3 linked regions of the Mesorhizobium opportunistum WSM2075 genome follow. The protein of the gene in region 1 interacts with the protein of each later gene in a pairwise test. Links are inferred from orthologs where the notes say so. Each region holds a gene or a part of one and is shown in the gene's direction. Other genes may lie near its edges. The genes, in order: rho, nusG and hfq.

The links.
Region 2: the proteins of rho (region 1) and nusG interact in binary tests that used the Escherichia coli proteins (3 or more experiments, as listed by UniProt). The link is inferred for Mesorhizobium opportunistum WSM2075 from one-to-one orthologs.
Region 3: the proteins of rho (region 1) and hfq interact in binary tests that used the Escherichia coli proteins (3 or more experiments, as listed by UniProt). The link is inferred for Mesorhizobium opportunistum WSM2075 from one-to-one orthologs.

What each region holds. Positions count from the first base shown.
Region 1 is NC_015675.1:948,127-957,966, forward strand. What follows is about bases 2,255-5,240. They hold rho (transcription termination factor Rho), read left to right. Parts: upstream 2,255-3,107; coding sequence 3,108-4,373; downstream 4,374-5,240. Other genes in these bases: hemE (uroporphyrinogen decarboxylase), read left to right, coding at 2,255-2,377; hemJ (protoporphyrinogen oxidase HemJ), read left to right, coding at 2,377-2,943; yddG (aromatic amino acid exporter YddG), read left to right, coding at 4,542-5,240. Also shown: MESOP_RS04445 (pyruvate, water dikinase regulatory protein), read right to left, coding at 121-1,035; more of hemE, read left to right, coding at 1,346-2,254; more of yddG, read left to right, coding at 5,241-5,474; MESOP_RS04470 (thioredoxin domain-containing protein), read right to left, coding at 5,476-7,494; tRNA uridine-5-carboxymethylaminomethyl(34) synthesis GTPase MnmE, read left to right, coding at 7,563-8,894; tRNA uridine-5-carboxymethylaminomethyl(34) synthesis enzyme MnmG, read left to right, coding at 9,198-9,840. UniProt on the Escherichia coli protein: Facilitates transcription termination by a mechanism that involves Rho binding to the nascent RNA, activation of Rho's RNA-dependent ATPase activity, and release of the mRNA from the DNA template.
Region 2 is NC_015675.1:4,762,569-4,772,227, reverse strand. The notes cover bases 6,855-9,659. They hold nusG (transcription termination/antitermination protein NusG), read left to right. Parts: upstream 6,855-7,895; coding sequence 7,896-8,423; downstream 8,424-9,659. Other genes in these bases: rplA (50S ribosomal protein L1), read left to right, coding at 9,045-9,659; rplK (50S ribosomal protein L11), read left to right, coding at 8,612-9,040; secE (preprotein translocase subunit SecE), read left to right, coding at 7,665-7,868; MESOP_RS22940 (gamma-glutamylcyclotransferase family protein), read right to left, coding at 6,855-6,954. In the rest of the region: MESOP_RS22980 (GlsB/YeaQ/YmgE family stress response membrane protein), read left to right, coding at 1-132; MESOP_RS22975 (DMT family transporter), read right to left, coding at 222-1,109; tuf (elongation factor Tu), read left to right, coding at 1,403-2,578; MESOP_RS22965 (COG3904 family protein), read left to right, coding at 2,742-4,412; MESOP_RS22960 (group II truncated hemoglobin), read left to right, coding at 4,502-4,987; MESOP_RS22955 (putative glycolipid-binding domain-containing protein), read left to right, coding at 5,019-5,573; MESOP_RS22945 (cation efflux transmembrane domain-containing protein), read left to right, coding at 5,833-6,420; more of MESOP_RS22940, read right to left, coding at 6,478-6,854. UniProt on the Escherichia coli protein: Part of the processive rRNA transcription and antitermination complex (rrnTAC). The complex forms an RNA-chaperone ring around the RNA exit tunnel of RNA polymerase (RNAP).
Region 3 is NC_015675.1:4,656,700-4,666,487, reverse strand. What follows is about bases 4,251-7,184. They hold hfq (RNA chaperone Hfq), read left to right. Parts: upstream 4,251-5,561; coding sequence 5,562-5,807; downstream 5,808-7,184. Other genes in these bases: hflX (GTPase HflX), read left to right, coding at 5,808-7,184; MESOP_RS22410 (D-amino-acid transaminase), read left to right, coding at 4,554-5,417; ntrX (nitrogen assimilation response regulator NtrX), read left to right, coding at 4,251-4,310. Outside these bases: ntrC (nitrogen regulation protein NR(I)), read left to right, coding at 1-546; MESOP_RS22420 (sensor histidine kinase NtrY-like), read left to right, coding at 629-2,959; more of ntrX, read left to right, coding at 2,949-4,250; more of hflX, read left to right, coding at 7,185-7,214; mazG (nucleoside triphosphate pyrophosphohydrolase), read right to left, coding at 7,275-8,099; MESOP_RS22390 (amino acid aminotransferase), read right to left, coding at 8,282-9,466; MESOP_RS22385 (sigma-70 family RNA polymerase sigma factor), read left to right, coding at 9,721-9,788. UniProt on the Escherichia coli protein: RNA chaperone that binds small regulatory RNA (sRNAs) and mRNAs to facilitate mRNA translational regulation in response to envelope stress, environmental stress and changes in metabolite concentrations.

The sequences.
Region 1 (9,840 bases):
AACTGGTGGTAATCTGCGGGACGCTAGCGCCGAGTTCTTCCTTCTCCCCTTGTGGAGAAGGTGTCGCCGAAGGCGACGGATGAGGGGTGCGTGACGGAATGCTCACTTATCTCGTCTGCCCTAGCGCGACTTCCCCCGCAGGGCAACGATCGCCGCCGCGGTTTCCTCGATCGAGCGGCGGCTGACGTCGATCATCGGCCAGCCATGGCGCGTGCAGATCTGGCGGGCGTAGGCGAGTTCTTCGTTGATGGCGGCGCGGTCGACATAATCGGTCGGCACGTAGGAGCTGCTGTTGCCCAGGATGCGGTTCTGGCGGACATGCGAGATGCGTTCGGCGGTGGCGATCAACCCGACCACCAGGGGGGTCTTGGCCGCGACCAGGCTTTCGGGAACGGGCACGCCGAGCACGATCGGAATGTTGGCGGTCTTGATGCCGCGATTGGCGAGATAGATGCTGGTCGGCGTCTTCGAGGTGCGCGAGATGCCGATCAGCACGACATCGGCATCGTCCATGTTGAGCGGCAACTGGCCGTCATCATGGTCCATGGTGAAGTTGAGCGCATCGATGCGGCGAAAATATTCGGCGTCGAGGACATGCTGGGCGCCGACGCGCCGGCCGGCCGGCGTGCCTAGATAGGACTGGAAGACGGTAAGCACCGGCTCCAGCACGGAGACGCAGGGCAGGCCCATCGCCGCACAGCGCTCATCGATGCCGCGCGCCAGTTTCTGGTCGACGACGGTGTAGAGAATGATGCCGGGCTCCTCCTCGATGTCCTCGAACACTTTCGCCACCTGCTTTTCGGTGCGGATCAGCGGGTAGATATGCTCGATGGCGCGCGCGTCCTTGTATTGCGCCGAAGCCGCCCGCCCGGCGGCGAGCAGCGTTTCGCCGGTCGCGTCGGAAATCAGGTGCAGGTGAAAGAAGCTCTGGGGTTTGTTCACAGGGATCACCTGGGGCTGTGGGCGGATGTGGATAAGGTTGGACAGCGAGCCAGGCTCGTTGGAGGCGACTGTATCAGATGCCAGTTTGTCCACAATTCGATGTGCTGTCAGCTTCGTCGGAGGGCTGGGGACAAGTCCGTGGACGGATTTGCTTGGCCTTGGCCTGTCCACAGGGCCGGGTTTTCCGGCCGGGTCCTAAGGCTTTGGAAGCGATGATGGATTCCCGACTGTCCCCAGAACCCAACAATCCGGCCAAACGAGCGCGCGACAATATGCTTGCTGGCTTTTTGCCTGATGAAGCGGGACAGGTGGCAACCACCAGAACCAACAGACTCTTAGAATCAGAAGAATCTTAGATATAAGAATATTTGATTAGAAAGAGGCTTGGAGAAGCGAGCGCTCGATGCCCCAGAACCGGATCATGCTGGATGTCCTGAAGGGCAAGGCGATTTTTCCTCCACCACTCTGGATGATGCGCCAGGCCGGACGCTATCTGCCGGAGTATCGTGAAACCCGCCGGCGGGCCGGTTCGTTCCTCGACCTCTGCTATGATCCCGACCTTGCGGTCGAAGTGACGCTGCAGCCGATCGAACGCTTCGGCTTCGATGCCTCGATCCTGTTCTCGGACATCCTTGTCGTTCCGCATGCGCTTGGCCGCGACGTGCGCTTCGAGGAGGGAAGAGGACCGCTTTTGACGCCGATCTCGGCAGCGGAAATTTTGGCTCTGGAAAGCGATGTGTTTCACGTGAATCTCGAACCGGTCTACGAGACGGTTCGCCGCTTGCGGGCAAGATTGCCTGACGAGACGACGCTGATCGGCTTCTGCGGCGCGCCGTGGACGGTGGCGACCTACATGATCGCCGGCCATGGCACGCCGGACCAGGCACCGGCGCGGCTGTTTGCTTACCGCGAACCGGCAGCGTTCAAACAGCTGCTGAAGGTGCTGGCCGATCATTCCGCCGCCTATCTGATCCGCCAGATCGAAGCGGGTGCCGACGTGGTGCAGATTTTCGATTCCTGGTCGGGCGTGCTCGACGACGCCTCCTTCGAACAGTTCTGCGTCGAGCCGGTGGCCGAGATCGTCAGGCAGGTAAGAGCCGTTCATCCCGATGTGCCGGTCATCGGTTTTCCCAAGGGCGCCGGCGCCCGCTACCAGAGCTATCGCGAGAAGACCGGTGTGGCGGGGCTGGGGATCGACTGGACGGTGCCCCTGGCGGCAGCAAAGGACTTGCAGCGCTCTGGTGCCGTCCAGGGCAATCTCGATCCCTTGCGGCTGGTGGCCGGCGGCAAGGCATTATCCGATGGCGTCGACGCGATTCTCGGGGCGTTGGGGGATGGACCGCTGATCTTCAATCTCGGCCATGGCATTACGCCGGAGACGCCGGTGGCGCATGTCGAGGCGATGGTGAAACTGGTGAGGAGCGCGGCACGCTGATGGCTCGGCCAAAAGAGATGAACAATTCAGGCAACACGACTAACAGTGGGGGCAGCACCGGCCAGGCGATGATGCGCATGACCGTCGGCATCGCCGCGCTGATCGTGCTGACGGCGCTGTTGTTTTTCGTTGCACCCGACGGTTTCTATCCCTGGGCGAAGGCGATCCATATCCTGGCCGTCATTTCCTGGATGGCCGGCATGCTCTATCTGCCGCGGCTGCTGGTCTATCACGCCGATGCCGAGAAGGGCTCGGTCCAGTCGGAGACCTTCAAGGTGATGGAGCGGCGCCTGCTGCGCGGCATCATCAATCCGGCGATGATCGCGACTTGGATGTTCGGACTATGGCTGGCCTGGAAAGGCTTTGGTTTCCAGGGTGGCTGGCTGCACGCCAAGATCGGTTTCGTGCTGCTGTTGTCCGCCGTCCACGGCTATCTGGCCGGCGCGGTGCGGAAATTCGCCGAGGATGCCAACGAAAAGTCCGCGAAGCACTGGCGGATGATCAACGAGATCCCCACATTGCTGATGATCGCAATCGTGATCCTGGTTGTCGTCAAGCCGTTCTAGGCCTCTATCGGTCGCGTAAAACGCAGCTTGCTCTTTCACCCGACCGACGATAAAAGACGGGTCTTCCTTCCCGTCATGCGCCGCCCTTCACTGTTTTCGGCCGCGCCCGGCATTTGTCGCATCCCGCCGATATATTTTCCCCAAAGCAGATTCAGAGTCCGTCTATGCAAGAAATGAAACTCGCAGAGTTCAAGAACAAGAAACCGCCAGAGCTGATCGCTTATGCCGAATCGCTCGAGGTGGAAAACGCCAGCGTCATGCGCAAGCAGGAGCTGATGTTCGCCATCCTGAAGAAACTGGCCGCCCAGGAGATCGAGATCATCGGCGACGGGGTGGTCGAGGTGCTGCAGGACGGCTTCGGCTTCCTGCGCTCGGCCAATGCCAATTATCTGCCCGGTCCCGACGACATCTACATCTCGCCCTCGCAGATCCGCCGCTTTTCATTGAAGACCGGCGACACCGTCGAGGGGCCGATCCGTAGCCCGAAGGAAGGCGAGCGCTATTTCGCGCTGCTCAAGGTCAACACGATCAATTTCGACGACCCCGAAAAGATCCGCCACAAGATCCACTTCGACAATCTGACGCCGCTCTATCCGACCAAGCGGCTGAAGATGGAGATCGACAATCCGACGAGCAAGGACATCTCGCCGCGCGTGATCGACCTGGTGGCGCCGATCGGCAAGGGACAGCGCGCGCTGATCAACGCGCAACCGCGCACCGGCAAGACGGTGCTAATGCAGAACATCGCCCATTCGATCACCGCCAACCACCCGGAATGCTATCTGATCGTGCTGCTGATCGACGAGCGGCCGGAAGAAGTGACCGACATGCAGCGCTCGGTGAAGGGCGAGGTCATATCCTCGACTTTCGACGAACCGGCGGTGCGCCACGTGCAGGTCGCCGAAATGGTGATCGAGAAGGCCAAGCGCCTGGTCGAACACGGCCGCGACGTCGTCATCCTGCTCGATTCCATCACCCGCCTCGGCCGCGCCTACAACACCGTGGTGCCGTCCTCCGGCAAGGTGCTGACCGGCGGTGTCGACGCCAACGCCCTGCAGCGGCCGAAGCGCTTCTTCGGCGCGGCCCGCAACATCGAGGAAGGCGGCTCGCTGACCATCATCGCCACCGCGCTGATCGACACCGGCAGCCGTATGGACGAAGTCATCTTCGAAGAGTTCAAGGGCACCGGCAACTGCGAAATCCAGCTCGACCGCAAGGTCGCCGACAAGCGCATCTACCCGGCCATGGACATCCTCAAGTCCGGTACCCGCAAGGAGGACCTGCTGGTGCCGCGCGCCGACCTGCAGAAGATCTTCGTGCTGCGTCGCATCCTGGCGCCGATGGGAACCACCGACGCAATCGAGTTCCTCATCGACAAGCTGAAGCAGACCAAGACCAACGCCGACTTCTTCGATTCGATGAACACGTAACGGTCGGTCCGAAAGGTTCGGATTTTTGCATTGAGCCCCATTCCGGGAGACCGGGATGGGGTTTTGCTTTGGCGGGATCAGGTCGCATTCCCGATACCGAATGGCCATATGCGGCAGCACGCAACGCCGTCTTCATGCGACGAGTAGCACTTCGCAGGTGCCGACGACGTGAAAAAGACAATCCCGACCCTGATCGGCTTTTCGGCCATCCTGACCTGGTCCTTCCTGGCGCTGCTGTCGACGGCGGCGGGGCCGATCCCGCCCTTTCAGCTTGCGGCCATGACATTCCTGCTTGGGGCGCTCGCCGGTGCAAGCAGCTGGATCTTCCGGCCGGGGGCTATCCGGTCGCTGCGGCAGCCATGGCCTGTCTGGGCGACAGGGGTTGCGGGACTGTGCATCTACCATTGCGCCTATTTCTTCGCGATCCAGTCGGCGCCGCCCGTCGAGGTCAGCCTGATTGCCTATCTCTGGCCATTGCTGATCGTCGTTTTCGCCGCCTTCCTGCCGGGTGAAAGGCTGCGGGTACACCACATTGTCGGTGTTGTCCTTGGTCTTGCCGGCGCGATCGTGGTGATCACCAAGGGCGGCACTATCGGCCTCGCCAACGGCGTGATGAAGGGCCATGTCATAGCGCTGTTCTGCGCCTTCATCTGGGCCGGCTATTCGGTGCTGTCACGCCGGTTCGGCCAGGTGCCGACCGATGTCGTGGCCGGCTATTGCTTCATCACTGCGGCGGTCGCCTTCGCACTTCACCTGACGCTCGAGACCACCGTCTGGCCGCAGACCGTGACACAATGGAGTGCCATCCTCGTCCTCGGTGCGATCCCGCTGGGCGCCGGCTTCTACGCCTGGGACTATGGCTGCAAGCACGGGGACATCATGATCCTCGGCGCCTTGTCCTACGCCGCGCCGCTGTTTTCGGTGATCGTGCTGCTGCTGGCAGGGTTCGGCGTGTTCCATTGGTCGGTGGCGCTCGCCTGCGTGCTCATCACGATAGGCGCGATGGTTGCCGCCAAGGATTTGCTGTTCAAGTCGCGGCCCGCCGCGGCGCCGGTTGAAACGGCAATTTTGGCTCCGGCGTCGCGGGCTGAGGGCACGTGATCTATCGGCGACGCAGGAGACGCTCGAGCTCTTCCGGATCGGTCACGGCGGGAAGGCAGACCTGACCGGTGCACAGCCAGGCGCCGGGCCTGTTGGTCGGCGGCAGGATTCCACCCGGCAGCAAGGGTCGATTCGCTGCCGTACCGATCGGCACGATGATATCGACGCGCCGCGGGTCGGGGCTTCTATTCGCTACCGGAACGAGCTTTGGATCCTCCGGCGCGTCCACGATGACCAGTTTCAGCGGTTCGATGGCAAGCGCGCAGGCATTGACGATGCCGGCCTGGCCATAGGCCTGGTGCTCGGCGCGGCCGGCGGCATGTTCGGCGATCGTCCAGGCCCGCTCCTGCAGGTCGACATCGCCTGTGACGGAGGCGAGCCGGACCAGTGCCTGGATGATCTGGCTGGCGGCCGATGAAATGGCTTCGTCGACATCGCCCCTGATGCGGATCGGCACGTCTGTGCTGTCCGAAGCGGTCAGATAATAGCCTGTTCCCGAGGCATCGGCATGCCAGAGGTCGAGCTGTTGGACGAACCGGCCGGCATGGTCGATATAGCTCCAATCGCTGGACGCCTCGAACAGCGAGATCGCGGCATTGGTCATGGCGGCATAATCGCTCGACAGAGCCGGGAACAATTTCTGGGCGCCGAGCATCGAATGCGGCAAGCGGTTGTCGCGGCTGGCGGCGCTGATATGTGCGAAGGCTTTTGCTGCGGCATCGATCCAGTCGGGCCGCGCCAGCGAGCGGCCGGCTTCGGCCAGCGCAGCAATCATCAGGCCGTTCCAGTCGGTGAGCGTCTTGGCGTCGAGGCCTGGCCTGACGCGCCCCTCGCGCACGGCAAGAAGCCTGGCCTTGAGCGGGATGAGCTGTTCACGATCGGCAACGCTCTCGGACAGCTGGGCGCTGGTTTGGTGGATGATTGGCTTGCCTTCCCAAGCTGGCGGGCTGGCAAGTGTGAAGTACTTGAAAAACAAGGCAGAATCGTCGCCGAGGGCGGCTTCTATCTCGTCTCTGCTCCAGGTGTAGAACAGCCCTTCCTCGCCATCGCTGTCGGCGTCGAGGCTGGCGGCAAAGGCGCCGCCATCGACGCGCATTTCGCGCAGCAGCCAATCGGCGGTTTCTTCGATTCGTACCCGGAACAAATCATTGCCGCTTGCGGCAAAGGCCCAGTTGCAGAAGCGGATCAACTCCGCATTATCGTAGAGCATCTTCTCGAAATGCGGCACCAGCCATTCCGCGTCGGTCGAGTAGCGGCTGAGCCCGCCGCCGATATGATCGTAGATGCCGCCGCCCAGCATCCGCTCGAGGCTGACGAGCACGTCGTCGCGGTGGGTGGCATTGCCGTCGCGCAGCCAGGACAGCCACAGGGTGAGCATGAATGGCGCGTTGGGGAATTTTGGTGCGCCGCGCAGGCCGCCGAGATCGCGGTCGATCATGCCGTCGATGCGGCCGGCGAGTTCGGACAGCGTGTCGCGATCGAGAAGCGCCCTGGAATGCGTGCCGGAAAGCCGCGCCTCGACATGGGTGGTGAGGCCGTCGGCGCTCTGGTGCAGGCTCGCCCGCTTCTCGCGCCAGGCTTTGTCGACGACCTCCATCACCTGGATGAAACCCGGTCGGCCATAGCGCGCCTCGCGCGGAAAATAGGTGCCGCCCCAGAACGGCTTGCCGTCCGGCGTCAGGAACATGGTCAGCGGCCACCCACCCTGCTCGCCCATGGAGGACAAGGCCGCCATGTAGATCTGGTCGATGTCGGGACGCTCCTCGCGGTCGACCTTGATATTGACGAACAGACGGTTCATGACGGCGGCGACGTCGTCATTCTCGAAGCTTTCATGGGCCATGACGTGGCACCAGTGACAGGCGGCATAGCCGACGGAGAGGAGGATCGGCCTGCCCAGGGCCTTTGCCTCCTCGAGAGAAGCCGGCGACCAGGCCCGCCAATGGACGGGATTGCCGCTATGCTGCTGCAGATAGGGGCTGGCTTCGTCGGCAAGCAGGTTTTTCGCGGGCAATGTCACGGCAGGCAACTCGGGCAAACTCGGTTCAACGTGTGGCGGAAGCTAGGGCGGTTCAACAAAGCGGGCAAATGTTTTCAGGCGATTCCATCATTGCACTGTCGAGCGGCCGGCTGCCGGCTGGGGTCGCGGTGCTGCGCATTTCCGGCCCGCAGACTCGATTCGTAGTCGAAACGATTGCCGGCGGGATGGTTAAGGCGCGCGCGGCGACCCTGCGCGCGTTCAAAGCGCCGGATGGAACGGTGCTGGACAACGGCCTGGTCGTCTTCTTCCCCGGTCCGGCCAGTTTCACCGGAGAGGACGTCGCGGAATTCCATGTCCACGGCGGGCGCGCTGTTGTCGCTGGAATGCTGCAGACGATCGCCGGTTTTGACGGCGTCAGGCACGCAGAACCCGGTGAATTCACGCGCCGCGCCTTCCTGAACGGCAAGGTTGACCTGGTCGAGACCGAAGCACTCGCCGATCTGGTCAATGCCGAGACCGAGGCGCAGCGCCGCTTCGCCATCCGCAATACCGAGGGCGCCCAGAGCGAACTCTATCTCGGCTGGCGTCGGCGACTGATCCATGCGCGGGCGATGATCGAGGCGGAGATCGACTTTGCCGACGAGGATGATGTGCCCGGTTCCGTTTCGGATGCGGTTTGGTCTGATGTGCATGTAATGGTCGACGAGATCGATCGGCACATTGCCGGATTCCATGCCGCCGAGATCATTCGCGATGGGTTCGAGGTCGTCATTCTCGGTGCGCCCAATGCCGGCAAGTCGAGCCTGTTCAACGCCTTGGCGCGGAGAGATGCCGCTATTGTAACGGATGAGCCGGGCACGACGCGGGATCTGCTGGAAGTGGCGCTGGATCTCGGAGGGCTGCGCGTCCGGCTGACGGATACGGCCGGGTTGCGGGACACGCCAGGGAAGGTCGAGGCGATCGGCATTGAAAGGGCGAGGGCGAAGGCCGACCGCGCCGATCTCCTGCTGGTGTTGGAAGACGTAGCAGACCCCGGGGATATCGGGCCGTTGTCGGCGGCGATCCCGGCATTGCGCGTCGGAACCAAGCTCGATTTGTTGGACGCGCAAGCGTCCGCGGAAGCGGCCAGACGGTATGATCTCGTTATTTCCGTCGTGAACGGGGCCGGGGTGGATGCGTTGCTGGCGGAGATCGGCCGGCGCGCGGCGGATGCGGCAGGCGACGTTGGCGATGTCCTGCCGTCGCGGCTGCGCCATGTCGAATTGCTCGACGAAGCAAAGCGGCATCTGGTTCGCGCCATCGACAGTGGCGTTGCCGGCCAGGAGCTGCGTGCCGAGGAGCTGCGGTTGGCCGCCGATCGGCTGGGCCGGATTGTCGGCGCCATCGACGTCGAGGATATGCTCGACGTTATCTTCTCGCAATTCTGCATCGGAAAATGACTCACGTGAAACACGCACGCGCCTGAAAGGGACGGTTGGTGATTCACGTGAAACATCGCCAGCCGTGGTGACTCAGCGAAAACACGGCGCCACGCCCTACCTCGTGGGGAGGTCGGACCGCAGGTCCGGGTGGGGGTCAGCGCCGCACCCCCCACCCCGCTGCTTCGCAGCGACCCTCCCCACAAGGGGGAGGGTATAGACGCATTGCCCTGTTTCACGTGAAACTAGCCGCGAAGTTTTCTTGACAGCTTGATCTTGCGGGGACATGTGTCCCTGCATTCTATTCGAGTCCAGGATTTGGAAATGACCGATCACTATGAGGTGGTTGTGGTGGGCGGCGGCCATGCGGGTTGCGAGGCGGCCAGTGCTGCCGCGCGCGCCGGCGCCCGCACGGCGCTGGTGACGCTGCGCTTCGACACGATCGGCGTGATGTCTTGCAACCCAGCGATCGGCGGGCTCGGCAAGGGCCATCTCGTCCGCGAGATCGACGCCATGGACGGGCTGATGGGCCGGGTTGCGGATGCTGCCGGCATCCAATTCCGCCTGCTCAACCGCCGCAAGGGCCCGGCGGTGCGCGGACCGCGCACCCAGGCTGACAGGAAGCTCTATCGCCTTGCCATGCAGGAAGCGATTCGGCAGCAGAACGATCTCGACGTGATCGAGGCCGAAGTGCTCGACTTTGAGATCGAAGAGGGACGGATCGCCGCTGTGCTCCTCGCCAATGGAAGGCGACTTGCCTGCGGCGCCGTGGTGCTGACCACCGGTACTTTTCTGCGCGGGCTTATTCATATCGGCGAGAAGAAGATTGTCGCCGGCCGCATGAACGAGCAGGCGAGCCTTGGCCTGTCGGCAACGATGAGCCGTGCGGGCTTCGCGCTCGGCCGCCTGAAGACCGGCACGCCGCCGCGGCTGGATGGGCGGACCATCGATTGGGCGTCGCTGGAAA
Region 2 (9,659 bases), 3.8 Mb from region 1 along the record:
GGCGTGATCTGCAGCCAGATCTTTGGCGTGGGTGTCACCGGTCTCAACATCTCCAGCCTGATCGTCGCCGTGGTTGGCGCCGTGGTCGTGCTGTGGGCCTACCATCAGTTCAGCGGACGCAGGACGCTTTAGCCGGAACGCACGCGCCTTTTTTGCTTGCCGGTCACCAGCTTGTTTCGGGGCCGGTGACCGGCGTCCTGGCGTCGTAGTGCGAGCAATGGCTACGCGACCACGGCCAGCCGGCGCTTGCGTTGGTCCAGTGACACGATGGTCAGCCCGCTGCCCACCACCAGCAGGATGCCGCAGACGGCCAGCACATTGGGGAATTGTCCGAACACCAGCAGTCCCGAAATGACGGCCCAGACGGTGAAGCAATAATAGAACGGCGCCACCGCGCTGGTCGGCCCGACGCGGTAGGCCATGAAGATGAAGAAATGGCCGAAGATCAGGAAAAACCCGGCGCCGGCCATCAGCAGCAGGTGACGTGCCTCCGGCATCACCCAGCGCTCGGAAACCAGATGCGCGGCGCCGGCGCCGATCAGCACCACCACGACGGCGGAGATCGCCACGATCATCCCCGGCACCTCGGCCGAGACCCGCCTGCCGGCAAGGTCGCGCGCCGCCGCCAGCGCCGCATTGCCGAGCGCCAGCAGAGCGTAGACCGAAATGCCTTGCATCGTCGGCTGCGCCACCATCAGCGCGCCGATGAAGCCGAGCCCGATCAGCGCCATGCGCAGGCCGCCGATGCGCTCGCCAAACAGGATCGACGAGCCGACCAGCATCAGGAGCGGCGTTATCTGTCCGAGCGCGGTGGAATCCGCGATCTGCATGTTGGCGAGCGCCACGACATAACAGAGGATCGCCGCCATCTCGAGCAGGTTCCTGCCCAGCACGCGTCTGTCGAAGATCAGCGGGATCTGTTTGCCGTAGCCAAGCGCGAACAGCAGCGGAAACCCCCAGAGCGCCGCCGCGACACCGCGCAGGAACAGCACCTCGTAGGACGGCAGCCCGGCGGTCGCGAGTTTCATCATCGTATCGTTGACGAGATACGACCCGGTCGAGATGATCATGAACAGTGGGCCGCGAACGGTCGTCGGAAGGAAATGCATCGGGTCAGGAGATCAGAGCTCGATGACGACCGCAATGGGCCATCGACGGGCCGTGAAGCGGACACGGATTGGCGGGCATGAGGCCGCCGGGGCGGCCCGATCGACCCGGCTTTCACCCATTTCATTCCGTCCAGGGCCTACCTATATCAGCGCCACATCCCCGCAATCGGATCCCAGGTTCGGACTGAGTGAGACGGCACCCGGCCAAAAGACGCTTGTGTTTTTTGGCCTTTGTCGCTAATCGCCCCGCATTCGACTGAACTGAAGGTCAAGGCCGTCCAAGGAAAGAGACTATGGCAAAAGGTAAATTCGAGCGCACTAAGCCTCATGTGAACATCGGCACGATCGGTCACGTCGATCATGGCAAGACGTCGCTGACGGCGGCGATCACGAAGTATTTTGGCGAATACAAGCGCTACGACCAGATCGATGCGGCGCCCGAAGAGAAGGCGCGCGGCATCACGATCTCGACGGCGCACGTCGAATACGAGACGGCCAACCGCCACTACGCCCACGTCGACTGCCCCGGCCACGCCGACTATGTGAAGAACATGATCACCGGTGCCGCGCAGATGGACGGCGCGATCCTGGTGGTGTCGGCCGCCGACGGCCCGATGCCGCAGACCCGCGAGCACATCCTCTTGGCCCGTCAGGTCGGCGTGCCGTCGATCGTGGTGTTCCTGAACAAGGTCGACCAGGTCGACGACGCCGAGCTGCTCGAACTGGTCGAGCTCGAGGTTCGCGAGCTTTTGTCGAAGAACGAGTTCCCCGGCGACGACATTCCGATCGTCAAGGGTTCGGCTTTGGCCGCGCTTGAGGATTCGAACAAGACCATCGGCGAGGACGCGATCCGCGAGCTGATGGCTCAGGTCGACGCCTACATCCCGACCCCGGTTCGTCCGCTCGACAAGCCGTTCCTGATGCCGATCGAGGACGTGTTCTCGATCTCGGGCCGTGGCACGGTGGTGACCGGCCGCGTCGAGCGCGGCGTGGTCAAGGTCGGCGAGGAGCTGGAGATCATCGGCATCCGTCCGACGACCAAGACGACCTGCACGGGCGTGGAGATGTTCCGCAAGCTGCTCGACCAGGGCCAGGCCGGCGACAACATCGGCGCGCTGTTGCGCGGCGTTGACCGTGAAGGTGTCGAGCGCGGCCAGGTTCTGGCCAAGCCGGGCACGGTGAAGCCGCACAAGAAGTTCGTGGCCGAAGCCTACATCCTGACCAAGGACGAAGGTGGCCGTCACACGCCGTTCTTCACCAACTACCGTCCGCAGTTCTACTTCCGCACCACGGACGTGACCGGCATCGTGTCGCTGCCGGAAGGCACCGAGATGGTGATGCCCGGCGACAACATCACGGTCGATGTCGAGCTGATCGTGCCGATCGCCATGGAAGAGAAGCTGCGCTTCGCCATCCGTGAAGGCGGCCGCACCGTCGGTGCCGGCATCGTCGTCACCATCAAGGAATAATCGATCCGGCTACTGCCGGTCAGATAAGAAAAGGGCGGTCTTCGGGCCGCCCTTTTTGTTTCCATCATGGCCGCGTGAGAGGCGCATTTGCCGGCCGCTGAAAGCTGTTGCAAGCGCCATCGCCGCAACTAGTATAGGTTGCACCGAGGGAGCTTGGCCAAGAGTGGTTCCAGGGCGTCGTTTCGATGGACAGGCATGGTGGTTGCGGGCGCTGGCCCGCCTCGTGCTGTTGCTTGCCGTGGCGCTGCCTGTCTGTGCGGCTCAGGCCGAGGAGGAGCAGCCGGATATCCCGCCGATGCGGTTCGCCGTCGTGCGCAGCAGTGCGCCGGGCTGCGAGCCCAACTGTCCGGAATGGATATCGGCGGAAGGCACCATCGAGGCTGGCACGCCGGCCTTGTTCAAGCGCGCACTCAAGACGCTCGCCGGCCGGCAACTGCCGGTCGTCGTCAATTCCCCCGGCGGCAATGTCGACGCGGCGCTGACGCTTGGCCGGCTGATCCGCAAGAACAAGCTCGATGCCGCCGTCGGCACGACCGTCTTCACCGGCTGCGAGCCGCGGATGAAGAACTGCACGGACAAGGACGGCAAGAACAAGGACGGTAAGGCAGCCGGCTATTTCGGCATGGCCTATGACAGCGGCGCCATGTGCAATTCGGCCTGTCCGCTGATGTTTTCCGGCGGTGTCCGCCGCGTGGTCGGCGATTTCGCCTATCTCGGTGTCCACCAGATCACAACCACCTTCCAGCGGACGAGGCTGGTCTACCGGACCACCTACCGGATCGTGAACGGCAAGAAGAAGATCATCAGCACCAGGATCGTCAGCCGAAAGAACGCCGGCAGCTACAAGACCTACGAAATGAGCAAGGGGGTCGAGAAACGCCTTGCCGCCTATCTGAAGGAAATGGGCGTCGACCAGGACGTGCTCGAGACGATGAAGCAGACGCAGGCCAGCGACATCCGGCAGATTGCCCTCGATGCCATGCTGCGCATGAAACTCGTCACCAGCCTGGACAGCGTCGATGTCATGACCGGGGGGACCGTCTGCAGGCTGGAGCAGCCGCAGGCGAACTGCCGGCAGGTACCGGCAGGCAAGGACACCGCCGGCGCCCCGACCGCCGGGGCCAGGCCTGCCGTGCCTCAGCCGGCTGAAGGCATGCCGCCGAAGGAAGCGGATATGCGCTTCGTGCTTGTGCGCGGCAGCAATCCGCTGTGCAATCCCGACTGCCCGGAATGGATCTCCGCCGAAGGGTCGATCACCGCACAGACGCCGGAAAGGCTGCGCCAGGCGCTCGATGCCGCCGGTGGGCGGCGGCTGCCGATCGTGATCAGCTCGCGAGGCGGCGATGTCGACGGCGCTCTCGCCGTCGGCAGGACGATCCGGGAGCATAAGCTCGATGTCGTCGTCGCCCGCACGGATTTCGTCGACTGCGGTCCCTCCCTGGACTGCCTGGCCAGGGATGGCGCCCACACCGGGCTGACCATCGATACGGAAGGTGAATGCGCCTCGGTCTGTCCGATCGTGGTCGCCGGCGGCATCAGGCGCCTGATTGGGCCGGATGCGCGCCTCAGCGTGCAGGCGCTCGGACAGGAGGAGAAGGTCAAGGCGTATCTTGAGGAGATGGCGATCGGGCCTGGCCTGTTCGAGGCCATGCAGCGCTCATCGGGCCAAACGCAGCTCGATCGAGACACGGCGCTGAGGCTCGGGCTGGCGACCGGGCGTCAGTCCGCCGACGAACTGACAGGTGCCACCATATGCAGGGCGGCAGCGAAACCGGACAATTGCAGGGTTACGCCGTCAGCCAATGCCGAAGCCGAGACGCCGGCGAAACTGTAGTCGCGCAGGCTGGCTGGCCATCGGGGCAGGTTGAGCAGAGCGAGGGCTTTCCGCTATTGTTCTCGGGCAGCCAGGACAGGTGAACTCTGATGCGCAAGAACGTCCCGACACTCTACGAATGGGCCGGCGGCAGCGAGGCGCTGAACCGGCTGACGCAGACCTTCTATGACAAGGTGGCGCAGGATCCGATCGTCGGGCCGGTGTTCAAGACCATGTCGCCCGACCATCCCGCCCATGTCGCCGCTTTCATCGGCGAGGTTTTCGGCGGGCCGAAAACCTATAGCGAACAGCATGGCGGGCACCGCGAAATGGTCATGCATCACCTGGGCAAGCATCTGACTGAGGAACAGCGCCGCCGCTGGATCAACCTCCTGGCAGACGCCGCCGATGCCGTCGGCCTGCCCGACGATCCCGAATTCCGTTCAGCCTTCATGGGCTATGTGGAGTGGGGATCGCGGCTGGCCAAGATGAATTCCAATCTCGGCGAGACCTGCGACCCGGAAACCGAACCGATGCCGACCTGGGGCTGGGGTGTGCCTGGCGGACCCTACACGCCGCCTGATGCCAAATCATGACCGGCAAAGCCTGCCGAGAGCTGCTGGAGCAATGACTGCCGAGGCATTCAAGATCGTGCGCTGGCGCGAGTGGGAAGGCCCCGGCCTCGAACATCTTGTGCTGCGCGAGCGGGCCGGCGAGGTGTTGGCCGATTCCGTCGTCATTTGCTCCGGCCAAACGCCTTTCGCCGTCCGCTATCGCATAAGCTGCGACGCGAACTGGCGCGCCAGGAGCGTCACGGTCGACATGATCGGTAGCGAACGGACGCTGGTTCTTGCCTCTGACGGCGATGGCCACTGGGCCCGGGACGGCATGCCCGTGCCGGAGCTCGACGGTGTCTTCGACCCGGACCTCACCGTGACGCCGTTCACCAACACGCTGCCGATCCGGCGCTTGCGGCTTTCCACCGGGCAAAGTGCCGAGATCACCACCGCTTTCGTCGATTTCCCCGCGCTCACGGTGGTGAGGAACCCGCAGCGCTACTCATGTCTCGAAGAGGGCAAGCGGTACCTCTATGAATCGCGCGCCAGCGACTTCAAGCGGGAACTCGAGATCGACGATGACGGGCTGGTCGTCAGCTATCCCGATTTCTGGCAAAGGGGATGAAGGCGCGTTTGCCTGCAAACCGCTCTTTACAGACAGCGCGGAAGCTTTTAGGAAGCCCCTGCTGCTGCGCCGAGGCGCACACGATACGGGCATAGCTCAGTTGGTAGAGCGGCGGTCTCCAAAACCGCAGGTCGTAGGTTCGAGCCCTGCTGCCCGTGCCATTTTCCAAAATGGCCATCCGAACGATATTTGCTGCTGGCCTTGGAAAATCGGCGAACCGCTGGTGGCCGGACATGCTAAATCGTGAGAAGGTTTGGATATGGAAGCCCATAGCGCGCTCCGCCGTATTGTCCTGCTCGTCGCACTTCTGAACCTGAGCTATTTTGGCATCGAGTTCGCCGTGGCGCTCGCCATCGGATCGGTGTCGTTGTTCGCCGACAGCATCGACTTTCTGGAAGATGCCTCGGTCAACCTTCTCATTCTGCTCGCGCTGGGCTGGTCGATGCGCGCCCGCTCGCGGGTCGGCATGGCGCTGGCGCTTATCCTGCTTGTGCCGGGCGTGGCGACCCTCTGGACGGCGTGGGAAAAATTCAACGCGCCGGTGCCGCCTCAAGCCTTCGCCCTGTCGCTGACAGGTCTGGGTGCACTCGCGGTCAATCTCTCCTGTGCCTACATGCTCGCCGCCTACCGGCACCACGGCGGCAGCCTGACGCGGGCGGCATTCCTGTCGGCACGCAATGACGCATTCGCCAACATTGCCATTATTGCTGCCGGGCTGATGACGGCTTTCGTATGGCGATCGGCGTGGCCAGATTTGCTGGTGGGTTTGGGGATTGCGGCCTTGAATGCCGACGCCGCCCGCGAAGTGTGGGAAGCTGCGCGTCAAGAGCGCCGGGCAGCCGCTTGATTGCCGCCGTGACGACAATTTGGGCGATATCATGAGCGCCTTTTTACGGTTGGCAGATCAACCGGATACGATCCCGACATACTCACCCAGCGCGTCGAGCATGGCGAGATAGGGGGCGGGCAACCCATGGTGCCGGCCGCCATCGCGCATCAGTGCTAAATACTCGGCATTTGGGGGAGGGGGATTTTCCTGCCGCTCAGCGACATAGGTCTGCATTTCGGTGGGCTCGCCACCCATGGTCACCACTATCGTCATCCGGTTATAGCGGTTCTCGCCCGCGGGTCGGCTGGCTTCGTATCCCTCCTCCCGATCGAGACGGACCACGTCATCGGGCGTCAACCGGTAGACAACGCCCCATACCACCCCGTCGTGAACCGGCTCTATGGACGATACTCCGCACCCGCGATTCTTTGACAGCCGCGGAAAACAGAGCCGATGGCTCGGCAACATGCCGATGCCCACGACCTGGTGGCCAGGGCAGCGCTTTGCGATCTGCAGCGGGTCCATGTTCGATCCGTAGGCGAAATATAGCATTGGGACACCCTCGAAAGGCCTAGCAGGGCTGCTGATGAAATACTCATTTGGCTTTCAGAATGGCTTCGCCGCCGTTGGGATAGGCAATGTGATCTTGAGCGAGCCGTCGTCGAGCAAGTTCGGCGGAGCCATCGCCAATAACCTCGCCATCCGTCGAAGCCAGCTTATGTGAAGAACACCATCTTATCGGGCCATATCGGTGCTGTCCCTTCCGCATTGAATGGCATCCGCGAAATTCTCGCTTATCCTGCTTGTGCGCATGTGAGCATAAGGTGGCGCCTTGCCAACCGCGGCCGCGCCTCCATTCCCGCCGTCGGCCGTAGTTCGGCTGAAAAGGGCCAGTTTCCGTCACACGAATGCCCTGCGCGCATCGATATTTTGCGGGTCGGCCTTTGAAAATCGGCGACCCGCTTGCCATATTAGCCTGATTGGGGCATAAGGCAGCCATAGCCGGGACGGAACGACTGGATGGTTCCGAGGCGGTGTTTGGTCATAAAGCGGACACTTGCCACTTGCGTGGATCAAGAATCGGTTTTATGTAGACAGAACAGACACGCGACGCGTGGAGCTGGGAAGCCGGCTTTACGCGTCTGATTTGCATGGGCGAAATGGTTGCGCTGATTCGGCGCGACTCTGGGCTCAGGCGGCAAGTCCCGGTCAGCGGGATCATCCAGGGGGCCCGGCCAACGGGTCTTGAAGACAGGCGGCATATGGCTTCGAAAACCACAAATCCTTTCGTCTTTCTCCAGCAGGTCCGCTCGGAGACAGCCAAGGTGACTTGGCCGTCGCGTCGCGAGACCATGATCTCGACGGTGATGGTTCTGGCCTTCGCTGTGATTGCGATGGTCTTTTTCTTCACCGCCGATCAGCTCATGGGCTTTGCGGTCGAACAGATTCTGGGCATTGGACGTTAAGTCCGGCGATTACGGAGAAGTCTAAAAATGACTGCGCGCTGGTACATCGTCCACGCTTATTCGAACTTTGAAAAGAAGGTCGCCGAGGACATCGAGAACAAGGCCAAGCAGAAGGGCCTGTCCGCCGATATCGAGCAGATCGTGGTGCCGACCGAGAAGGTCGTCGAAGTTCGCCGTGGCCGCAAGGTCGATGCCGAGCGCAAGTTCTTTCCGGGCTATGTGCTCCTGAAGGCCAATTTGACCGATGCGGTGTTCTCGCTGGTCAAGAACACGCCGAAGGTCACCGGCTTTCTCGGCGACTCCAAGCCGGTGCCGATCACCGAGGCCGAGGCGCAGCGCATCCTGAACCAGGTCCAGGAAGGCGTCGAACGGCCGAAGCCGTCGGTCACCTTCGAGATCGGCGAGGCGATCCGCGTTTCGGATGGTCCGTTCGCGTCGTTCAACGGTTTCGTCCAGGAAGTGGACGAGGAGCGGGCTCGGCTCAAGGTGGAAGTTTCGATCTTCGGGCGCGCCGTGCCTGTCGATCTGGAATTCGGACAGGTCGAAAAGGGCTGATCCGAAATCCCCGATGTTGGACCGGCGACGCCGGTCGGCGATCGGGGGAGGCGGCGCACAAGCGCGCGGCCTCGAGAACGGTGGGAGGCGAATGCGGCTTTAGCCGGCCGCGCGAACCGCACCACCAGACTGCAACCGCCGGGTTTCCCAGATAGTGGATGCCGGCATAGACAAAGGCAGGAAAAGAGATGGCTAAGAAAATTGCAGGCCAGCTCAAGCTCCAGGTCTCCGCGGGTTCGGCTACGCCGTCGCCCCCGATCGGCCCGGCGCTTGGTCAGCGCGGCATCAACATCATGGAGTTCTGCAAGGCGTTCAACGCGCAGACCCAGGAAATGGAAAAGGGATCGCCGGTTCCGGTCGTCATCACCTACTATCAGGATAAGTCATTCACCTTCGTCATGAAGACGCCGCCGGTGAGCTATTTCCTGAAGAAGGCAGCGAACCTGAAGTCGGGCTCGAAGGAGCCGGGCAAGGTCAAGGCTGGCACCGTTTCGCGCGACAAGGTTCGCGAAATCGCGACTGCCAAGATGAAGGATCTGAACGCAAACGACGTCGAAGCGGCCATGCGCATGGTCGAGGGCTCCGCCCGCTCGATGGGTCTGGAAGTGGTGGGCTGAGATCATGGCAAAGATTGCAAAGCGTGTATCGAAGACCCGCGAAGGCATCGATCCCAACAAGGCTTACGCCCTGGGTGATGCGCTGAAGCTGCTCAAGGACCGTTCCACGGTCAAGTTCGACGAGACCATCGAAGTCGCCATGAACCTCGGCGTCGACCCGCGCCATGCCGACCAGATGGTCCGCGGCGTGGTCAACCTGCCGAACGGTACCGGCCGCTCGGTTCGCGTCGCCGTGTTTGCCCGTGGCGACAAGGCCGAGGAAGCTAAGGCCGCCGGCGCCGACATCGTCGGAGCCGAGGATCTGGTCGACATCGTCCAGAAGGGCACGATCGATTTCGATCGCTGCATCGCCACGCCGGACATGATGCCGCTCGTCGGCCGTCTCGGCAAGGTGCTCGGCCCGCGCGGCATGATGCCGAACCCGAAGGTCGGCACCGTCACCACCGACGTCGCCGCCGCCGTCAAGGCATCGAAGGGCGGCGCGGTCGAGTTCCGCGTCGAGAAGGCCGGCATCGTTCATGCCGGCGTCGGCAAGGTCTCGTTCGACGTCAAGGCGCTGGAAGAGAACATCCGCGCCTTCGCCGACGCGGTGACCAAGGCAAAGCCGGCTGGCGCCAAG
Region 3 (9,788 bases), 3.7 Mb from region 1 along the record:
CCGCTCAGGCTGCCGGCGTTGCGCGAGCGCTCGGAGGATGTGCCCGATCTCGTGCGCCATTTCTTCAAGCTCGGCGAGATGGAAGGGCTGCAGACCAAGCGCATCTCGTCCGGCGGCATCGAGCTGATGAAGCGCTATCCCTGGCCGGGCAATGTGCGCGAACTGGAGAACCTCGTTCGCAGGCTGGCCGCGCTCTATTCACAGGACGAGATTTCGGCCGAGATCATCGAGGCTGAGCTCAAGACCGGCGAGCGTCCCGTGGTGCCTGATGGCGGCAACCTCATTCCCGACGACTTGTCGATCGGCCAGGCCGTGGAGCACTTCCTGCAGCGCTATTTCGCCTCTTTTGCCGGTGAATTGCCGCCCGCTGGCCTTTACCAGCGCATTCTGTCCGAAGTCGAATATCCGCTGGTCCTGGCCTCGATGACGGCAACGCGCGGCAACCAGATCAAGGCGGCGGAACTGCTGGGGCTCAACCGCAACACGCTGCGCAAGAAGATTCGCGAACTGGGCGTCAACGTCTACAAATCGTCGCGGCCGGGCTGAGCGCTGGTCTGACGCGGTCTTTTCAGGGGACGGAACGGCGAAAGATTCCCGTCGTTGTCACACTTGTTGCATAATCGCCACAATGCGTTGCATAGATCGGACGCAATCATTGGCTCCATACGGCGACATGACTCCGCAGGCACCGAACCTCAACAAGCCGCTTTTCAGCGAACATGGCACGCGCGACGGACGTCGCTTGCTGGCGCTGCCCGGCGTGGTGGCGGTCGTCGGCGCGCTGATCATGGCGGCCATCTCCTTCACCATCCTGGTCGGCGCGACGCCGATCGCACCCGATGCCAGGACGACCTGGGCGCTGATCGCGCTCAACGCGGTCTTCGTGCTCTTCCTCATCGCGTTGGTTGCACGCGAGGTGCATCGCATCGTCATGGCGCGCCGGCATGGCAAGGCGGCCTCGCGGCTGCATGTGCGTATCGTCGCCATGTTCGCGCTCGTCGCCGCCATTCCGGCCATCATGGTGGCGATCATCGCCTCGATCACGCTCGATATCGGCCTTGATCGCTGGTTCGAGATCCGCACCAAGACCATCGTCAATTCCTCGCTGTCGATCGCCGATGCCTATGTCCAGGAGAATGCCCGCAATCTGCAGGGCACGACACTGTCGATGGCCTATGACCTCGATGCGTCGCGTACGCTCTACGGCCTTGATCGCACGGGCTTTCTCGACCTCATGAGCAAGGAGGCCGTGGGCCGCTCGCTGGCGCATGCGGCGCTGATCAGGTCCGACGGCTCGTTCGTCATGAGCGCCAAGACCGATGCCGATTTCGCCATGCCGGAACCGCCCGAAGGCTCCGTCAGCGGCGCCACCGACGGCAGGCCGGTGCTGATCGAGCCGCGCACCCGCAACATCATGGGCGCCATCGTCAAGCTGCGTGAGATCGAGGGCATGTACCTCTACACCATCCGCTTGGTCGACCCCGAGGTGATCAAGGCGAGGCAGATCGTCAGGTCCAATACGGACGAGTATCGCAATCTCGAGGACAACAGGCGCACCTCGCAGGTGGCTTTCGCGCTGCCTTACCTGTCGCTGACGCTGATCATCATCCTGTCCGCGATCTGGACCGGTATTGCCGTCGCCGACCGTCTGGTGCGCCCCATCCGCCAGCTCATCGGTGCCGCCGACGAGGTGGCGACCGGCAATCTCGACGTCGCGGTTGCCGTCAGGCCCTCGGATGGCGATGTCGCCTCACTTGGCGACACCTTCAACAAGATGCTGCTGGAATTGAAATCGCAGCGCAACGAGATCCTGTCGGCAAAGGACCTGATCGACGAGCGGAGGCGCTTTTCGGAAGCGGTGCTGGCCGGCGTCACCGCCGGGGTCATCGGCGTCGATCCCTTCGGCATCGTCACCATCGTCAACCGTTCGGCCGAATCGATGCTGGCCATCTCCGCCAGCGCCGCACTGGGACAAAACCTCTCCGCCATTCTGCCGCATGTCGGCCGCGTCTTCGAGATCGGCCGCCAGTCGGGCAAGCCGGTCTATCGCGAACAGGTGACATTCTTCCGCGCCGGCACCGAGCGCACCTTCAACGTGCAGATCACCGTCGAGGCTGGCGACGACGGCTCGGAGGAGAAGTCCTACGTCGTGACGGTCGACGACATCACCGACCTCGTGCAGGCGCAGCGTTCTTCCGCCTGGGCCGACGTGGCGCGGCGCATCGCCCACGAGATCAAGAACCCGCTGACGCCCATCCAGCTTTCCGCCGAGCGCATCAAGCGCCGCTACGGCAAGGTCATCACCGAGGACCGCGAGGTTTTCGACCAGTGCACCGACACCATCATCCGGCAGGTCGAGGACATCGGCCGCATGGTCGACGAATTCTCGGCTTTCGCGCGCATGCCCAAACCCGAGATGAAGGCCATTGATTTGCGCGAATCGCTGCGCGAGGCCTCGTTCCTGGTCGAAGTCAGCCGCGCCGACATCACCTTCGAGCGGATCTTCGGCAATGAGCCGCTCAAGGGCACTTTCGACAGCCGGCTGATGGCGCAGGCTTTCGGCAATGTGATCAAGAATGCCGCCGAGGCGATCGACGGATCGGAACAAACGGACGGTTCGCACGGCATAATCCGGATTCAAGCCGGGCGTCAGAATGGCGCGATCAGAATCGACGTCATCGACAATGGCAAAGGCCTGCCGCGCGAGAATCGCCAACGACTGCTCGAGCCCTATATGACCACACGCGAGAAGGGCACCGGGCTTGGTCTCGCTATCGTCAAGAAGATCGTGGAGGACCATGGCGGCAAGCTGGAACTCCATGATGCGCCTGCGGACTTCCATGGCGGGCGTGGCGCGATGATCAGCATCATCCTGCCGCCCGCCGCGGCCGCGCCATCGCGTGGTGAAGCCAGGACGGAACACGAAAGAGAAACTGAAAAGGTCGGTAATGGCGTCTGATATTCTCATCGTCGATGACGAGGAAGACATCCGCGAGCTCGTCGCAGGCATCCTGAGCGACGAAGGTCACGAAACCCGTACGGCATTCGATGCCGACAGCGCGCTGGCTGCCATAGCTGATCGCGCGCCGAGGCTGATTTTCCTCGACATCTGGCTGCAGGGCTCGCGTCTGGACGGGCTGGCGCTGCTCGACGAAATCAAGACCATGCATCCCACCCTGCCAGTGGTGATGATCTCCGGCCACGGCAACATCGAAACGGCGGTCTCCGCCATCCGCCGCGGCGCGTATGACTTCATCGAGAAGCCGTTCAAGGCCGACAGGCTGATCCTCATTGCCGAGCGTGCGCTCGAGACCTCGAAATTGCGGCGCGAGGTTTCGGACCTCAAGCTGCGCAGCGGCGAAACCTTCGACCTGATCGGCATGTCATCGGCGATGAGCCAGCTGCGCCAGACCATAGAGCGCGTCGCGCCGACCAACAGCCGCGTCATGATCATCGGCCCCTCGGGCTCGGGCAAGGAACTGGCCGCGCGCGCCATCCACACGCTGTCGGCGCGCAAGGGCGCACCGTTCGTGACGCTGAGCGCCGCCAACATCACGCCCGAACGCATGGAGATCGAGCTGTTCGGCACCGAATCGAACGGTGTCGAACGCAAGGTCGGCGCGCTCGAGGAGGCCCATCGCGGCATCCTCTACATCGACGAAGTGGCCGACATGCCGCGCGAGACGCAGAACAAGATCCTGCGCGTGCTGGTCGAGCAGCAGTTCGAGCGGGTAGGGGGCACCAAGCGGGTCAAGGTCGATGTGCGCATCATTTCCTCGACCTCGCAGAACCTCGAGGCGATGATCGCCGATGGCCGCTTCCGCGAGGATCTCTATCATCGCCTGGCGGTGGTTCCGGTCATGGTGCCGGGGCTGGCCGAGAGGCGCGAGGATATTCCCTATCTGGTCGACAATTTCATGAAGCAGATCGCACGCCAGGCCGGCATCAAGCCGCGCCGCATCGGCGACGACGCGCTGGCCGTGCTGCAGGCGCACAACTGGCCGGGCAACGTCCGGCAGCTGCGCAACAATGTCGAGCGTTTGATGATCCTGGCGCGCGGCGACAATATCGATGCGCCGATCACCGCTGACCTTTTGCCCGCCGAGATCGGCGATGTCATGCCGCGCACGCCGAATCAGTCCGACCAACACATCATGGCGTTGCCGCTGCGCGAGGCTCGCGAACAGTTCGAGAAGGACTATCTGATCGCGCAGATCAACCGCTTTGGCGGCAACATCTCGAAGACCGCCGAATTCATCGGCATGGAGCGCTCCGCCTTGCACCGCAAGCTGAAATCGCTGGGCGTCTGACGAACGACGTCCATTCAGTCGCGCCTGGGCCAAGCATTTGCCGGTTACGGCGACGCCGGAATCGCATAAGAAACCGTTTCGAAATTCGCTCTGGCGAGTCACATGGTGGCGGTTTCGAGAACCGTAGCGCAGCGGACATTTGGTCCGTGAGCAACGGTAGCGCAGAAAACGCCGTCAGATCGCCGCCGGAGTAGAATTTCCAAACGGTTTCCAGAAGCCCGAGAGTTATCCCAGGGGTCCCCAATGCCGCGCATTGCCTATGTCAACGGGCGCTATGTCGCCCACGCGGACGCTTCCGTGCATATCGAGGACCGTGGCTATCAATTCGCCGACGGTGTCTACGAGGTCTGCGAGGTGGCGCGCGGCTTCATCGTCGACATGCCGCGCCACCTTGCCCGGCTCAACCGCTCGCTGACCGAGCTGTCGATCGCCTGGCCGGTCACGCGCAACGTGCTGCCGCTGATCCTGCGCGAGGTGGTCAACCGCAATCATGTCGTCAACGGCTTGGTCTATGTCCAGGTGACGCGCGGCGTCGCCAGCCGCGATTTTGTCTTTCCTTCGGCGGACACCAAGCCGGCTTTGGTGGTGACCGCCAGGAAGGCGGACCCGGCCGCCGGCGCAAAACGGGCCGACAGCGGTATCGCCGTCATCACCGTGCCGGAGAATCGCTGGGACCGCGTCGACATCAAGAGCGTCGGGCTGTTGCCCAACGTGCTGGCCAAGCAGAAGGCCAAGGAGGCCGGTGCGCAGGAAGCCTGGTTCGTGGATGCCGACGGCAACGTCAAGGAAGGCGGCTCGTCGAACGCCTGGATCGTCACCAGGGACGGCGTCCTGGTCACCAGGCCGGCCGACCACGGCATCCTGCGCGGCATCACCCGCACCACCATGTTCGAAGTGGCGGCAAAGCTCGGTTTGAAGATTGAGGAGCGCGGCTTTTCCATCGCCGAGGCCAAGGCGGCACGCGAGGCGTTCATCAGCTCCGCGACGACGATTGCCATGCCTGTCGTGGCCATTGACGGCGATCCGATCGCCAACGGCCACCCCGGCTCAATAACACTTTCGTTGCGGCAGGCCTTTTTTGACGTTGCGGAAAAAAGTCCAGCCTGATAACCGCTCAGGTGGAATGAACATCAATATATCTCGTTCTGCTTGTCGTTACTGACGGCAAGACGGTGTTTGCGTGCTTGACATGTGCCGGCTAATTTGGCGCATTGGCTGCAAACCGAAGGGGATCGGCGAAAGACAAGAACAATGGCGGAACGATCGCAAAACCTTCAGGACCTGTTCCTGAATTCAGTTCGCAAGAGCAAGAACCCGCTCACCATCTTCCTCATCAACGGCGTGAAGCTGACCGGCGTGGTCACTTCGTTCGACAATTTTTGTGTGTTGCTGCGCCGTGACGGTCACTCCCAGCTCGTCTACAAACACGCCATTTCCACGATCATGCCGAGCCAGCCGGTTCAAATGTTCGATGGCGAGGAAAGCCAGGGCGCCTGATTGGCACGTGAGAAGGACGCGGACGCCACCGTTCGCGGAAAACCAACCCATCATCCCGGGACGGAAGCCGACGGTCCGACCCGGGCCGTCGTCATTGTGCCGGTGCTTACCCGCCAGCCTCGCGGCGACGACGAGACCAATCGTCCGCGGCTGACGCGTTCGGCCGATGCGCGCCATGACGAGGCGGTCGGCCTCGCCCGCGCCATCAACCTCGATCCGGTCCATACGGCGGTCGTGACCGTCAACGACCCGCGGCCGGCGACCTTGCTCGGCAGTGGCAAGGTCGAGGAGTTCGCCGAAATCGTCAAGGAGCGCCACGCGGAGCTGGTCATCGTCGACCACCCACTGACGCCGGTGCAGCAGCGCAACCTCGAGAAAGAGCTGAACGCCAAGGTGCTGGATCGCACCGGGCTGATCCTCGAAATCTTCGGCGAGCGTGCCCGCACCAAGGAAGGCACGCTGCAGGTCGAACTTGCCCATCTCAACTACCAGAAGGGTCGCCTCGTTCGCAGCTGGACCCACCTTGAGCGCCAGCGCGGCGGCGCCGGCTTCCTCGGCGGTCCCGGCGAAACCCAGATCGAATCCGACCGGCGGCAGTTGCAGGAAAAGATCATCAAGCTCAAGCACGAGCTGGAGACCGTGCGCCGCACGCGCGACCTGCACCGCGCCAAGCGCAAGAAGGTGCCGTTCCCGGTGGTGGCGATCGTCGGCTACACCAATGCCGGCAAGTCGACGCTGTTCAACAGGCTGACCGGCGCGGACGTGCTGGCGCAGGACATGCTGTTCGCCACGCTCGACCCGACGCTTCGCCGCGTGCGCCTGCCGCATGGCACTCCGATCATCCTCTCGGACACGGTCGGCTTTATTTCGGACCTGCCGACGCATCTGATCGCGGCTTTCCGCGCCACGCTGGAAGAGGTGGTCGAGGCCGATCTCGTCATCCATCTGCGCGATATTTCGGACCCCGACACGGCGGCGCAGGCCGAGGACGTCGAGCGCATCCTGGCCGACCTCGGTGTCGATGCCGGTGACGCAAAGCGCGTCATCGAGGTCTGGAACAAGATCGACCAGCTCGACGAAGGCAACAGGAGCCGGCTGCTGGCGCCCGATATGGCAAAGGGCGGCGCTGCCGGCAGCAAGGGCCCGCCGATCGCCGTATCGGCCGTGACCGGCGAGGGTATCGATGCGCTGAAGGCGATCATCGAGACCCGGATGGCAGGCGAGCTGGAGGACCTGACGGTGACGATCGAGCCGGCGCAGTTCGGTCTTGTCGACTGGCTCTACCGCAATGGCGATATCGTCTCGCGAACCGACAATGAAGACGGCAGCGCCACCATCTCGCTCAAGGCCACGCACAGCGCCCGCGAAGAGATCGAAAGCCGATTGCGCCGCAAAAACAACGGCTAGCCCCCAGTAATTCCAGGAAAAGTGTAGAACGGTTTTCCGTCTGGAATTACCTCTATAGGCTCATTTCACGCTTTTTGCTTCCTGCCAGAGCGCTTCCATCTCGGGCAGGGTCGCCTTCTCCAGCGTGCTGCCGGATTTCTCCAGGGCCTGCTCGACATAGTGGAAGCGCGACCGGAATTTTTCGTTGGTGCCGCTGAGCGCGGCTTCCGAATCGAGCTTGAGGTGACGGCCGAGATTGACGACCGCGAACAGCATGTCGCCGAACTCGTCCTTGATCGACGCCGTATCGCCCTTGGCCAGCGCCTCGCGCAGCTCGCCGATCTCTTCCTCGATCTTGTCGAGGATGGGCGCTGCCTCGCTCCAGTCGAAGCCGACACGGGCAGCCTTCTCCTGAAGCTTCAGCGCCCGCGTCAGCGCGGGCAGGGCGACCGGAACGCTGTCCAGGAACCCTCTGCCATTGTCTTCCGGGTCGAGGCCGCGCGCCAGGCGGGCGTCTCGTTTCTCAGCCTTCTCCTGCGCCTTGATCTTCTCCCACATGCCCTTTGCCATGCCGGCGCTGCGGGCCCTCTCGTCGCCGAAGACATGCGGATGGCGGCGGATCATCTTGGTTGTGATCGCCTGGACCACATCCGGAAAGGCGAACGCGCCGGTCTCCTCGGCCATCTGTGCGTGGTAGACGACCTGCAGCAGGAGATCGCCGAGCTCGTCGCGCAGATCGTCGAGGTCGCCCCGCGCGATGGCATCCGCCACCTCATAGGCTTCCTCGATCGTATAGGGGGCGATGGTCGCGAAATCCTGCTCGATGTCCCACGGACAGCCGGTCTTCGGCGCGCGCAGCGCCGCCATGATCTCGATCAGGCGTGAAATGTCTTTCGATGGCGTCATCTAGAGCTATTCCAGGAAAAGTGTGAAACGGTTTTCCGTCCGGAATTGCGTCAAAACGGAGAGCTAGAACGGTTCTGTGTTTTCGTGAAACGCAGAACCATTCTAGCGGATGCTAACCCGCCGCCGGTCGCGCGGCCAACGCCGTCAGTCGGCGAGGGCGCCTTGTCCACAGCTGAGCCGCTTCAGTCGAGCACGGAAACGATCGCCTTGGCGAGGTCGTCCATGCTGTCCTCGGGCAGCCCGGCGACATTGATGCGGCTGTCGCCGACCATGTAGATGCCATGCTCGGCACGCAGCCGCTCGACCTGCGCTTCCGTGAGGCCAAGCCGCGAGAACATGCCGCGATGGCTGGCGACGAAGTCGAAGCGGTCGGAGTTGGACTGCCGGCGCAGCGCCTCGGCGAACTGGACACGCAGCCTCAGCATGCGCAGGCGCATCTCTTCGAGCTCGGCTTCCCAGTCGGCGCGCAAATCGGCGTCCTCCAGCACGATGCGCACCGCCGCGGCTCCGTGGTCCGGCGGCATCGAATACATGGCGCGCGCTGCCGACAGCATCTGGCTCATCGCCACATCGGCCTGGGCGCCGTCCTTGGCCAGGATCATCGCCGCGCCGACGCGGTCGCGGTAAACGGCAAAGTTCTTCGAGCAACTCGACGCGACGACCATTTCCGGAACCTTAGCGGCCAGCAGCCGCAAGCCCAGCGCGTCGGCCTCGAGGCCATCGCCAAAGCCCTGATAGGCGATGTCGACGAACGGCAGCAGGCCGCGCTCGACGACCAGGCCGGTGACGGCCTCCCACTGGGCCGCGTCCAGATTGGCGCCGGTCGGATTGTGGCAGCAGCCATGCAGCAGCACCACGTCGCCGCTTTTGGCCGTCCGCAGCGCCGCCAGCATGTCGTCGAAGCGCACAGTGCCTGTCCCGGCATCGAAATAGGGGTATTCACGGATCTGCAGGCCGGCGGCGCGCATCACCGGCATATGGTTTGGCCAGGTCGGATCCGACAGCCAGACCGTTGCATCCGAACGCGTCCGCTTGAGCAATTCCGCCACCAGCCGCAGCGCACCTGAGCCGCCCGGCGCCTGCGCCGCGCGGATGCGCGTCATGTCCGCGCCGGGGCCGAAGGCGAGCTTGGCCATCACCGTGTTGAAGCCGGTATCGCCGGCAAGGCCGAGATAGGTCTTGGTATCCTGGCTGTTCAGGAGGCGCTTTTCCGCCTCACGCACAGCACGCATCACCGGCGTCTTGCCGTCGCGATCCTTGTAGACGCCAACGCCGAGGTCGACCTTGTTGGGGCGCGGATCGGCGCGATAGAGGCCGATCAGGGCAAGGATCTTGTCGGCGGGAGCGGGCTGCAGGTCTTCGAACATCATTATGGTTCCGTTGGCGCGGCGGAGTGATACTGAAATCGAGCCCGCTTCACCAGCGGTTTCGGTTAAAACAAAGGCAAAAGCGACATTTGGCGATGCCACTTGTTGCGCCGCGAGATCGGCATCGGACAAACAGGACGGTTGCCCGGTTTTGCCGGTGAGGCGAGGGCCGCCGAGAACGATACCCCAGGCGGACCCAGCGAAAAAATTGGCAGGGACCGGATTAAAATCCCCACATGCTCCGTAAACAGGGCATGAAACGGTCGATGCCACGCTTTGACATCATAGGACAGCTCGGCTCGCTGCGGCGCTACGCCCGTTC